3 regions of the Agarivorans albus genome follow, and region 1 is predicted to be linked to each of the others. Evidence: predicted binding sites of a transcription regulator. Region 1 holds the regulator's gene; each other region holds the start of a gene.
The links. Region 1 encodes FNR, which switches genes on or off when oxygen is low (the NO sensors DNR and NnrR bind a similar motif). Its sites were predicted from a motif close to TTGATCTAGATCAA; they were not measured.
Positions count from the first base shown of each region.

Region 1 (4,280 bases):
CTTGGCGGTTTTAGTTGCTACTTGTCCCTGTGCCTTATCTTTAGCAACCCCAGCAGCACTAACTGCAGCTACACACAAACTATCAAAAACAGGCTTATTGGTTAAACGGGGACACGTGTTGGAAAGTTTGGCCAAAGTTACGTCTGTGGTATCTGATAAAACAGGAACACTTACCGAGGGCAAGTTACAGATTAAACAAGTGAACTGCCTTGGCGATGTTAATGAGTTAACAACTCTTAATCTGATTGGTGCTCTAGAAGCACAAAGCTCCCATCCCATTGCTAATGCCTTCAGCGAATACCAAGGTTACGCTGCAACTAATATTGAGCACCATACTGGCTTAGGTTTGAGTGGAGAAGTAGACGGTAAAAAGTTGAAACTAGGTAAAGCTTCCTTTTGTGGTCAAGCTGCTGAGCCAATAGCCGGAATGCTCGAGTTGGTGTTAATGGTCGAAGATAAGTTGGCTGCTAGGGTTTATCTTTCAGATACCATTAAAAAGGACGCTGTTAGTTTTTCACAGGGTTTAAAGGCGCGAGATATTTCACTTTCTATGTTAACTGGGGATGACTCCGCGCAGGTGGAATATGTTGCAAAACAGTTACATATCACTGACATTGCTAGCGGCGCTTTACCCCAACAAAAACTCGAAGTAGTTAAAACTAAAACGCAAAACTCCCCCCACCTATTAATGCTTGGTGATGGAGTAAACGACGGTCCAGTTTTGGCCGCCGCACCGCTTTCGGTTGCTATGGGTTTGGGCACCGACATCGCTAAATCAAGTGCTGACGCTGTGTTGTTGGGTAGCAAGCTTTCTACTTTGCTCACCGCCATGGATCTCGCCAAAAAGACTAAAAAGATTATTGCTCAAAACCTCGCATGGGCCTTAGGGTATAATGCCTTAATATTGCCCTTAGCAGTGGCTGGAATTGTTACTCCTTATATGGCTGCTATCGGTATGTCATTATCGTCTTTAGCGGTACTCACTAATTCCTTAAGGTTAAACAAGCAATGAGTATTATATTTGTCTTGATCCCCATCGCCCTGATCTTTGTATGTGTAGGAATTGGTATATTTTTCTGGGCTGTTAAAAGCGAACAATTTGAAGATTTAGACCGCCAAGGTATCAACATTTTGTTTGATGATAAGAACAAAACCAAACAAGACAATGATCCTACAGACTGATTTTGTAGCAGCTTTTATCACCGGCTTATTAGGCGCCACACACTGCATAGCAATGTGTGGCGGCATCGCATGCATACTAGGTTCTCGTGCTAATAACTCTTCCAATAAACTTTTAGTAAGTATCGGTTTTAACCTAGGTCGGATCCTAAGCTACTCTATTGCCGGCGCTATTGTTGCTGGTTCCATACAAGCAATTAGCCAAGTTCATCAATCGTTTTATATGCTAGTAGCTTTACAATGGTTCGCAGCGATAATGCTCATTTTACTGGGTATCCACCTTACTCGATGGTGGTCAATTCTCACGCCAGTGGAACAACTTGGCAAAGGTTTGTGGTCAAAGGTGCAGCCTAAAGCAAGTAAGATGTTGGCACTGCAACACCCAGCAGCCAGTTTACCATTAGGCATGTTATGGGGTTGGCTACCTTGCGGTTTGGTTTATTCAACATTGGTATTAAGTGCTAGCCAGGCTCATTGGCTAAACGGAGCGGGCGTGATGTTTAGTTTTGGTTTAGGTACGTTTAGTGTGATGCTGTTAGCCGTATTACTGGGCCAGCAACTAACTAAACTAATGACAAATCGCGTATTACAAGTTTGTTCTGGACTGAGTGTTTTGAGTTTAGGGATCTACCAAGTTGTTACATTGTTGTAGCAATAGATCTAGAAAATTTATTACATAAAGAGTAGAATTGCCTCGAACTCCTATAGCATAGTTTGAGTATGAGCATTAACCCAAAAGCTAGTCAAAGAATCCAAACTGGTGGTTGTGAAATTCACTGCCAAGATTGCAGTATCGCCCAGTTATGTATCCCTTTCTCTCTTAATGAGACCGAGCTAGATCGCTTAGATAGCATTATCGAGCGTAAAAAGCCTATTCAGAAAGGCGAAGAAATATTTGCTGCAGGCGATAAGCTAAAAAGCTTATACGCCATTCGCTCAGGTACAATTAAGTCCTACACCATTACTGAACAAGGTGATGAACAGATCACCGGTTTTCACTTAGCTGGCGACCTAGTTGGCTTTGATGCCATTAACAGCCAAGAGCACCCTAGTTTTGCTCAGGCACTTGAAACATCAATGGTATGTGAAATTCCTTTCGACACCATGGATGAATTGTCTGCCACAATGCCTAAGTTACGCCGTCAAATGATGCGCTTAATGAGTAATGAAATTGTTGCAGACCAAGAAATGATTTTGCTACTAAGCAAAAAGAATGCAGAAGAACGTTTAGCTGCCTTTATTTACGGTTTATCACAACGCTTTTCGGAGCGAGGTTTTTCTCCAAGAGAATTTCGTCTGACTATGACTCGTGGTGATATCGGTAATTATTTAGGGCTAACTGTAGAAACCATTTCCCGTTTACTTGGTCGTTTCCAAAAAGCAGATATGATTGCAGTAAAAGGTAAATACATTTCAATCACTGATCGTGATGCACTACGCCAACTAGCTGGTACTAAACAAAGCTAAGTACCTAATAACACTGACCTGATTTACATCAATCTATCGAAAGAAATCTAGGTCAGTGTTAACTATATCTAATTTATTCCTACCAAATTAAGCTAAAGTTAAGTAGCTATTCCAGAAGATTCTAGGAGCTGCTTTATGATTAAGTATCGTAATATTTTAGTGGTCATCGACCCTCTTCACGACACCCAGGCGGCCTTGTCTCGTGCTGTTTTTCTTGCGCAGAAAGAAGACAAAGCAAAAATCAAAGCTCTACTTACTATTTACGACTTTTCTTACGAGATGACATCCATGTTATCTGGAGAAGAGCGCGAAGCTATGCGTTCAGGAGTGATAGAAGAACGTAATGTTTGGCTAAATGAAGTAATAGCTGCAACAAACACTGCTGGGATAGAAATAGAAACCAAAGTAGTTTGGAACAATCGCTTATACGAAAGTGTCATTGAAGAAGTTCTCGACTTTGGTCACGACCTAGTCGTTAAAGCGACACACCCGCACCCTACTTTACAGTCGATTATTTTTACCCCGAACGATTGGCATATTTTGCGTAAATGCCCCACTCCAGTGTTAATGGTAAAAGAACATGACTGGCCAACCGAGGGTAAAATTGTTGCTGCGATCCACGCAGGAGCAGAAGATGAAGAGCACCACAAATTAAACGAGCGAATCGCTAACGAAGCAAAAGACCTAAGTAAGTTGCTAGACGCAAATTTACATGTGGTAACTGCCTATCCTGCAGCACCGGTAAATATTGCGATAGAGCTGCCAGACTTTGATCCGCTTAAGTACAATAAGAACGTCATGGAGTTTCATAAAACCGCGCTTAACAAATTTGTTGAAGAACAATTTGAGCAAGTGGTCACCACACACCTTGAGGAAGGTTTACCTGACGATGTAATCCCTGAAGTAGCAAACGAGATAGATGCAGAAATTGTTATTTTGGGTACCTCAGGTAGAAGCGGGTTTAGTGCTGCACTTATTGGCAATACCGCTGAACACGTTATCGACCAATTAGACTGCGATTTATTGGCGCTTAAACCGCAAAATTTTGTCAGTCCTTTTCAAAAATAGATAAAGCTAAACTGACGTTAAACATTGCTTAAGCAAAGCGGGGTTATATAATAGCCCCGCTTTTTTATTGGGAACACACTATGTCAGTTACAGCAAAACAACAATACAACCACAACAAGCTACAAAAGCGAATTCGACGTCATGTTGGACAAGCTATTGCCGACTACAACATGATTGAAGATGGCGACAAAATAATGGTTTGTTTATCCGGTGGTAAAGACAGTTATGCAATGCTAGACATACTATTAAACCTACGCGCCCATGCTCCGATAAACTTTGATGTAGTTGCTGTCAATCTAGATCAAAAACAACCGGGTTTCCCAGAGCATATTTTGCCTGAATATCTAAAAGGCTTAGATATTGAATACAAAATCGTAGAAGAAGACACTTATTCGATAGTTAAAGACAAAATACCAGAAGGGAAAACAACTTGTTCACTGTGTTCGCGTTTGCGTAGGGGCATTTTGTATAGAACAGCCACTGAACTAGGAGCGACCAAAATCGCCTTAGGCCATCACCGAGACGACATATTAGAAACTTTATTTTTGAATATGTTCCATGGAGGC
Region 1 is NZ_AP023032.1:2,361,365-2,365,644, forward strand. It holds gene K5620_RS10840 (heavy metal translocating P-type ATPase) at 1-1,012, shown strand, start outside; gene ccoS (cbb3-type cytochrome oxidase assembly protein CcoS) at 1,009-1,182, shown strand; gene K5620_RS10850 (sulfite exporter TauE/SafE family protein) at 1,166-1,831, shown strand; gene fnr (fumarate/nitrate reduction transcriptional regulator Fnr) at 1,900-2,646, shown strand; gene uspE (universal stress protein UspE) at 2,782-3,714, shown strand; gene ttcA (tRNA 2-thiocytidine(32) synthetase TtcA) at 3,795-4,280, shown strand, end outside.

Region 2 (4,280 bases), 150 kb from region 1:
AGAGCCCCAAAGCACAAACGAATCTGCAGCTTCAAGATCATCGTAACAGCCCATAGGCTCATCAATACCAAAGGTGCGCATAAAACCACCAACAGCCGAAGCCATACAGTGACGCGCATTAGGGTCGATATTGTTAGTTAAAAAGCCGGCTTTATGTAGTTTAGCTGCAGCGTAACCTTCCCAAACAGTCCATTGGCCAGAGCCAAACATACCTACAGAAGTTGGGCCTTTATCGGCAAGTGCTTTTTTCCACTTCTCCGCCATAATGTCGAAGGCTTGATCCCAAGAAACCGGAGCAAACTCGCCATTTTTATCAAACTTGCCATCTTTCATACGTAATAAAGGCGTGGTTAAACGGTCTTTACCGTACATAATTTTTGAAAGGAAGTAGCCTTTAATACAGTTAAGGCCTTTGTTTACCGGAGACTCGGGGTCGCCTTGTGTGGCAACAACTTTGCCGTTCTGAGAGCCAACTAAAACACTACAGCCAGTACCACAAAAACGACAAGGAGCTTTATCCCATTTCACTTTTGTTTCTTCTGACGAAGTAATTAAGTTGGTGGCACTTGCAGGTAAACTAATACCAGCAACGGTGGCTGCGGCACTTACCGCATTCGCTTTAACAAACTGTCGGCGAGTCCATTTCATGATACTTCCTCATTAGCTGATTCAAATTGGTGAAATACTAGGTTGCTGCTTAGTACCGCTTCCAATTTTCCGATGTCTTCTAGGGTGGTTACTATGTTATTGCGCGTCTGGCTTTCTATAGAAACAACGATTTTCCCCTCGGGGTTAAAACCATGTACTTCTAGTCCTTCCAGGTCGCTAATTTGATCGATGACTTCTTTAATACGGTCTGGTTGGCACAACACCACCGCACTACTAATATGGTACTCTTCGTTCATCCAACTTCCTTTATTTCAATGGCTTGGCTTGGACATACTGAAATACAAGCCCCGCAACTGTTGCAGTGCTCAGAATTAATTTGTACCTCTGCTTTTCCCGCTAGTAATGGCTTAATGCTAATGGCCCTTTGCTCACAGGTGTCGCTACACGTTCGGCAATAAACACCGTTTTGTGCCAGACACTTAGAGGCATTAACGTCAACAGAATTAGACCAAGCAGGTTGCTGCTTCGGGTGAAACAAAGACTCGGGGCAAGACGTTGCACAGTCGTAACAAAATGTGCACTCACCTTTGGTGAAATCAACTGCTGGAAAACCGCCATTACCCTTAACAATAATCTGTTCAGGGCATGCTTTGACGCATTCTCCACATTGAGTACAGCCAGCTTCAATAGACTGTTGTAACCAAGGTAGAGAGTGATGTTGTTTACTGCGAAGCGCTTTGTTAGTACTAAACATACGACGTTTAGACAGGTCTACAGACATCAATTTTCCTTACGAAATCAGGCTTTAACATTACTGGTAAAACCACCCTAAATTTCTTGGGGTTAAGCGTAAATTTTATTAACAATCAAAAACATACCCCTTAAGGGGTGTTTGCTCAAATGATTGATTTAGATCAAGTATAGTGCGTGATTTCTATCACGCACTAAAACTTATCCGCCTATTGATGCGAGATGTGGAGTAGCGCCGGTATTACCGTCGTGGAGGAAATGACTAACTTTTTTGGTTTGTAATGCGTCTTCAATACGCTTGCTTAATACGTCTATTTGAGAAGGGTTTTGCAGCAAATCGCGCAGCTCTACCCCCTCTTCACCAAACAAGCATAAATGTAGTTTGCCTTGTGAAGAAACGCGTAGGCGATTACAGGTAGCACAAAAATCTTTGGAATACGGCATGATAAGGCCAATTTTGCCGGCGTAATCAGGGTGCTGAAAGACTTGAGCAGGCCCAGCGTTATGAGCTCGAATTTGCTGCTCCCAACCTTCGTTGAGTAGCAGTTGTTTAAATCCAGAGCCAGCAACATGATGTTTGTGGAAATAATCGGGCTGATCACCCATTTGCATTAACTCAATGAAACGGACTTCAACCGGGCGGTCTTTAATCCACTCCAAATACTTTCGAAAGTTTTGCTGGGCCATCTGCTTTATGAGCACAGCATTGAGTTTTACCGCAGTAAAGTCTTGCTCTAGTGCTGCATCAATTCCGGCCATCACTTTAGTGAAAGTTTTGGTACCAGTGATCAACTCAAACTGACGTGAATCTAAGCTATCAACACTTACATTTACATGAGTAAGCCCAGCATCACGCCAGCGCTTAGCGTTATTCGCCAGTTTAAAGCCGTTGGTAGTCATCGCAAGTTGCTGAATGCCGGCAGTATTTGCGCATACTTCCATAATCTCGACTAAATCTTTTCTTAGGCTTGGCTCTCCGCCGGTAAGACGAATTTTGTTTGTGCCTAATTTAGCGAAGCATTCAGCAAGCTGAGCTATCTCAGATAAATTGAGATTATTATGGGGCGTTTCGCAATGATAACCATCAGGTAAGCAATAGTTACATTTGAAGTTACATTCGTCGGTAAGCGACAAACGCAAATAGAAAAATTTTCGGGAAAATGAATCCGATAACATAAATCAACCTTTCCAAATGCGGGAGGCAAAGCCATTTCTGCACTCTACCCTGCTTAGTCGATGCTAAGGGTCTAAACGCCATATCATTGTGACTTAGGTCGATTTAGACTTCGGTGATACTTTAATGCTAAGCAATAAATCTTAATTTGTTAAGTGCTTTCTTAAACGGTTACACTGGCTTTGTGATATTTGTCGGTTAACTTTATTGAATTAAAAGGACTTATTTTTGAAACGTTTTTTTGGCAAACGCTCCATAGGCACAGCGGTAATCCGCTTGTTAAGTGTGATGATGTTCCTTTTTGCCTTAGTAGCAATTGGTTCGTTAACCACCTTGGTGAACAGCCTAAATGATGCAGAAGCGATAAATATAGCTGGCTCTTTGCGTATGCAAAGTTACCGAATGGCACATGCTTTAAATGTTTACGACAAAGAAGTAGAACGTAAAATTCAACAATTTGAAACCTCGTTAAACAGTGATGCTTTAACTAAAGCCGCCGAGCAAGATGATGCAATTAACCAGCGCTACCAAAAAGTTAAACAACGCTGGGTACAACTAAAACCCTTTGTGATAGAAAAGAACATTGATGAATTTGACCGCCAAATTGTGGGATTTGTCGACCTAATCGACGAATTTGTTGCAGAAACCCAATATAACTCCGAAGCCAAAGTATTCTCACTAACCCTGCTTCAATTAATTGCCTTTGCCATCATCACATTTATTGCCGTTTACACGCTTTGGTACATTCAAAAGAATATTTCCAAACCCATTTATCGATTAGTAGAAGCAGCCAAGCAAGTGCAACAAGGTGACTTTAAAATCTCTGTGCCAACCCGCTACGCCAGCATCGAAATGGAAACCTTGGCAAAAGGCATTATGTCTATGTCACAAGATTTGGATCACTCATACCAAACACTTGAAAATCAAGTTAAAGCCAAAACTAAAGAGCTTCGCCGCGCTAACCGCGATTTAAACTTCTTGTACAACCTAGAGCAAACGCTATTTAACAGTACTTTAAATGAGGAACACCTAGAGCAATCACTTAAGCTGCTCTGCGAAACCTTAGGTATTAAGGGTGCCAAGCTGTACATCGATAAATTGGACATTGAGGTTGAATTACACCAACAAAATGTTCAGTTTGAAGAGCCAATATCCTTGCAGCTCAATCAAGAACAATATGGCTCTCTGCAGCTGCCGTTAGTGCCCGAAGATAGAGCTGCCATTGTTACAAGTTACTGCCGCACTATCACTAAAGTGCTGCGTTTCGAACAGAGCTTATTACAAAAGCAAAAACTGTTGTTAATGGAAGAGCGCGCTACGATTGCTCGCGAGTTACACGATTCTTTAGCACAGTCTTTATCTTACTTAAAAATTCAAACTAGCCTGTTACAAAGGCAACTTAAGCAAAGCCCTTGCGATTGCCAACAAAGCTTTGAAATTAGCGAAGAAATACAATCAGTATTAAGCGCCGCCTACATCCAGTTACGAGAGTTGCTATCCACCTTCAGATTAACCATTAAAAACGCCCTATTGGTTGAATCACTTCAAGTGTTGGTAGACGAATTAAATACCCAGCACTCTCAAGTAATAGAGCTTGAGACCAATATATCCAACGATATGGTGGAAGCAGATAAGCAAATTCACATAATACAAATTGTTCGAGAAGCGATCATAAACGCTCTAAAACATGCTGACTGTGATAAAATTTGGGTTAAATGTATTGGTGACTCTGAGCTTATTTCTGTTG
Region 2 is NZ_AP023032.1:2,515,982-2,520,261, forward strand. It holds gene napA (periplasmic nitrate reductase subunit alpha) at 1-648, opposite strand, end outside; gene K5620_RS11585 (chaperone NapD) at 645-905, opposite strand; gene napF (ferredoxin-type protein NapF) at 902-1,390, opposite strand; gene moaA (GTP 3',8-cyclase MoaA) at 1,561-2,535, opposite strand; molybdenum cofactor riboswitch at 2,525-2,663, opposite strand; gene K5620_RS11600 (type IV pili methyl-accepting chemotaxis transducer N-terminal domain-containing protein) at 2,762-4,280, shown strand, end outside.
Region 2: a site for FNR is predicted at 1,514-1,527, ahead of napF (ferredoxin-type protein NapF). Genes of this name have one in related genera too.

Region 3 (4,280 bases), 370 kb from region 1:
TGTTGTCCTATTCGCCTTCGAACTCAACTAGATAAGTTGATTCTACTCCGAGTGTCGTTAATTTCTGTGCGCCAGGTAAGTCTACCAAATTAATAACAAAGGCCGCATAGTTGATTTCGCCGCCTAACTGGCGAATTAACTTCACAGACGCCTCGGCGGTACCGCCAGTTGCGATTAAATCATCAACCAACAACACTTTGTCGCCAGGCTGAATAGCATCGGTATGTATTTCCAAAGTATCCATACCATATTCAAGCTCATAGCTTTCGCCAATGACTTCGCGAGGTAACTTGCCAGGTTTGCGAACCGGAATAAAACCAACCCCTAATGCCAGCGCTAGTGGCGCACCAAAAATAAAACCTCTTGCTTCGGTGCCAACGATCTTGGTAATACCAAGGTTTTCGAAACGCTGTTGCCATTCATGAATAACCAAGGCAAAAGCCTTTGGATCTTCAATTAAACTGGTAACATCCCTAAACAATATCCCCTCTTTTGGGTAGTTAGGGATAGTTTTAATTGCGTTCTTTATATACTCAAGATTAGCGCTGCTCATACCGGCTTCCATTTTCCAAAAAAAACGCCCAAACAGGATGGGCGTATTTACAATCTTTAATTATCTCAGTTTATGACGATAAAGCAACGAAGTGCTAACCTAGATAATAGCCAAAAGTTAGGCAAATATTTTTAGTAGAGACAAGCTCAAAGGTAGGGTTGGTAACAGCAGCGCCACTACAAAACCTAGGAAATAGAATACGTTATAATCTTCTTTAAACTGCTGGTCCATCTAAACTTCACCTTTAAACTAAATTCAATCAACATTGATCTAGATCAATTATACTTGAGCATCATCTCTACAAACACCCAACAAAAACATGGAAATAAACTGAGCATCCAGCTTATTCAGGCCAATAATTTGCGTAGCTAATTTGCTAGCAGCAGACACCACAAACCGTTAGAATGGCCGCTTTTTCAAACTAAGGTTTACTATGCGCGTAGTTTTAGCCCCAATGGAAGGCGTTGCAGATGCTTCCATGCGCCAGCTTTTGTCTAGTTGTGGTGGCTACGACTGGTGTGTAACAGAGTTCATTCGTGTTACTGACGTAGCCCTGCCCGACAAAGTATTCTACAAGTACTGCCCGGAACTACATGAGCAAGGTTTAATAGCAGGCCACACCCCGGTTAGAGTACAGCTGTTAGGCCAGCATCCTGGCCCGATGGCAGAAAATGCGGTAAGAGCTATCGAACTTGGCTCTCATGGTTTAGATCTAAACTTTGGCTGCCCCAGCAATACTGTTACTGGAAGCTGCGGTGGTGCGTCTATGCTAAAAGCCCCTCAGTCGATTTTTGATGTTGTCAGTGAAGTAAGAAAAGCGGTACCTAAGCAGCATATTGTATCTGCCAAAATTCGCTTAGGTTGGGAAAACAAAGAAGACTGCTTTGATATTGTGCAAGCTGTGCAAGAAGCAGGCGCCAATGAGCTAACCATTCATGCGAGAACTAAGCTCGACGGTTACAAAGCGCCAGCGCATTGGCACTATATAAAGCAAGTTAAACAACAGTTCTCTATTCCTATTATTGCTAACGGAGAAGTTTGGAACCGAGAAAACTACTTACAGTGCAAAGAAGCAAGCGATTGTGAAGATGTAATGATTGGCCGTGGTGCACTTACTATTCCAAACCTTGCTAAAGTAGTACGAGGTGACGAAGAACCATTGCATTGGTCAGCAGTGATTGAGCTGCTAATTCGCTACTCTCAGCACGAAATCACCAGTGAAAAAGCCAAGTACTACCAAAGCCGGGTGAAACAGTGGTTAAGATACCTTTCTGGCTACTACACCGAAGCCGACGATCTCTTTCGCAACATCAGAGTATTAAAAGATACCAATTCTATTGTTAAGCAAATCCGCTTTCAGCAATGCAAAGATTGACCTTTCGTTAAGCTTGGCTTTACGTTTCTTCGCACTATTTGCTCATATTCTGTATTAGATCAACAAAACCCTAATAAAAGTAGTTATATAGCTTTTTAGTGTTTCGTTTTGATTCACATCATATCTCGGGGTTAGACCCGGTGTTTATACTGCTAGCTCATTTAATAATTGGGCTTAAACGTGGAATTTAGAGATTATCAGTTGCGACTCACGCAACAATTAGAGCAGTTAAAGTCTGAAATAATCTCAATTTTAACTGCCTCAGAAAAAACCAGCTTGAAGCTAACAGCTGACAAATTACAGTCTTTAACTAACGAAGAACTTATTGACCAGGCCCTGAAATTGCAGCTCTCAGAGCTAACGACTCAGTTAAAACAATTACAAAGGGTTGACGCAGCACTTTGCCAAATAGACTTAGGTTTATATGGATTGTGTAGCGACTGTGAAGAAGAGATTGAAATTGGCCGTTTAGAAAACGATCCAAGTACTCAACGCTGTCAACGCTGTAGTGACAAACACCGTATGTTTAAGCGGCGCGAAAGTTTCGCACTTTAAATTATACTGAAACCAGTAAATACAAAAAGGCCACCCTTAGGTGGCCTTTTTACTTCCATCTTCTTAGAAGAATTAGAAGTTGTAACGTACACCCACTGCTAAGCGGTTGTCGTCTTCTTTAGCACCAGATACAGACTTAGTAGTCTCGTCTTGGTACTCAGTGTACAAAAGAACATTGTTCCAATCGTACATTGCACCAACTAAAGCAGTTTTTAGGTCAGCTGAAGAGTTTTTGTCTTCTTGAACGTTCCAACCAGTGTAAAGCTGTAGACCCATGTCTAGCGTGTAAGCGAATACACCTTCGTGGCCGATAGCTTTGTCAGATACGCCAGTAGCGCCTTCAAACTGTACGTGGTTTTTGAACTCACCGTAAGATACCGCAGCGTAGATAGGGCCTTGGTTGTAGCTAGCCGCTAACGCAGTAAGCTTAGCATCGCCATCGTTGAACACTTCTGATTTTTCAGCATCAGTACGGTTCATTTGGTGGTAAGTAGCACCAACATTTAGACCGAAATCGAAGTCATAAGAAACAGCACCAGAGTAGCTATCTTTACGACCTTCATCTTCGTCAGCGAATTGGTACTGACCGCTTAAGTTAACGCCGCCAAAGCTACCGTTGTATTGAAGTGCGTCGTTAGCACGTGCAGTACCTGCTTTGTCACCGTTGTCGTAAATACCCATTGCGGTACCGCCGTATACCCAAAATACATCGGTTACGCCAGTGATAGTGTAGTAAGTAGACCATTGCTTACCGTAAGAAACAGAACCATAGTCTGCGTGGTCAACTGCGATGAAACCTAAACGGTTGAAGAAAGGAGAGTCACTGTTACCATTTGGGTTGTCTAAACCGTACTCCATAGTAGCGCGAGCAGTAACATTTTCGCTCATTTTGCGAGAGAAGTTTAGGTTAATACGTGAAGAGTTGTTTTCTGAACGAAGATCGCGCTCGCCTTCGTTGTTAGCAGACTCAACCATAAGGTTAAGACGACCACCGATAGAAAATGCGTTTTCGCCGTCGTTGTAAATTTCTTGAGCGTTAGTTGCACCAGTTGCAAATAATGCTGGGATTGCGATTGCTAGAATAGTCTTTTTCAAAGTTCCACTGCCTATTTTGAGATTAATAATTTATCTCTTCCTTGACCCATTCATTCGTCCTTGGAATGGTTTCCTTGAGCAGTGAATTCCCTCTCACGGCCGACATATTTGCTGATAATGAGAGTGAAATCAACATTTTTTTGAAGTTTTTATGAACTTTTATGGTTAATTGAAAGTGCAATAGGCATGTCAACAAAATAAAAATCTAAACAATGTCTATTTAATAGCAAATATTTAGGCAAGCTTAAGATTTAAAAAGCTTTTTAGGGAAAGTGAAGAAAGAGAACTTACAAGCTAGGCTAGGAAAATTTGAAATCAGATAAAACAAAAAAGCCCACCGAAGTGAGCTTTTTAATGGCTGTAGAACGCTTAACTAGCGCTCATCGCAACAATAAACTTAGAAGTTGTATTGTACTGCGATAGTCCATTCGTTGTCAGCGCCTTCTAGGCCATTGTTCAAGTACTCAGCCCATGCTTTCATGTTGCTGTTGAACTTGTAAGCTGCACCAAGCTTGAATGCTTTAGCAGTATCGCCTAAATCACTAGCGTCGCCTTTACCTTCTTGCGCAGCATAACCTGTGTATAGAGATACAGCGTTAATGTCGTAAGAAGCAACTAAGTCATAACCTTTAAGTTCTGCACCATCTAGATCAGTAGCAGCGTATACAGCGCCTAAGTATAGGTCTTCCCAAGAGTAAGTAG
Region 3 is NZ_AP023032.1:1,987,354-1,991,633, reverse strand. It holds gene apt (adenine phosphoribosyltransferase) at 8-553, opposite strand; gene K5620_RS09120 (tRNA-dihydrouridine synthase) at 987-1,928, shown strand; gene K5620_RS09115 (TraR/DksA family transcriptional regulator) at 2,109-2,483, shown strand; gene K5620_RS09110 (porin) at 2,556-3,578, opposite strand; gene K5620_RS09105 (porin) at 3,976-4,280, opposite strand, start outside.
Region 3: a site for FNR is predicted at 2,037-2,050, ahead of K5620_RS09115 (TraR/DksA family transcriptional regulator). Genes of this name have one in related genera too.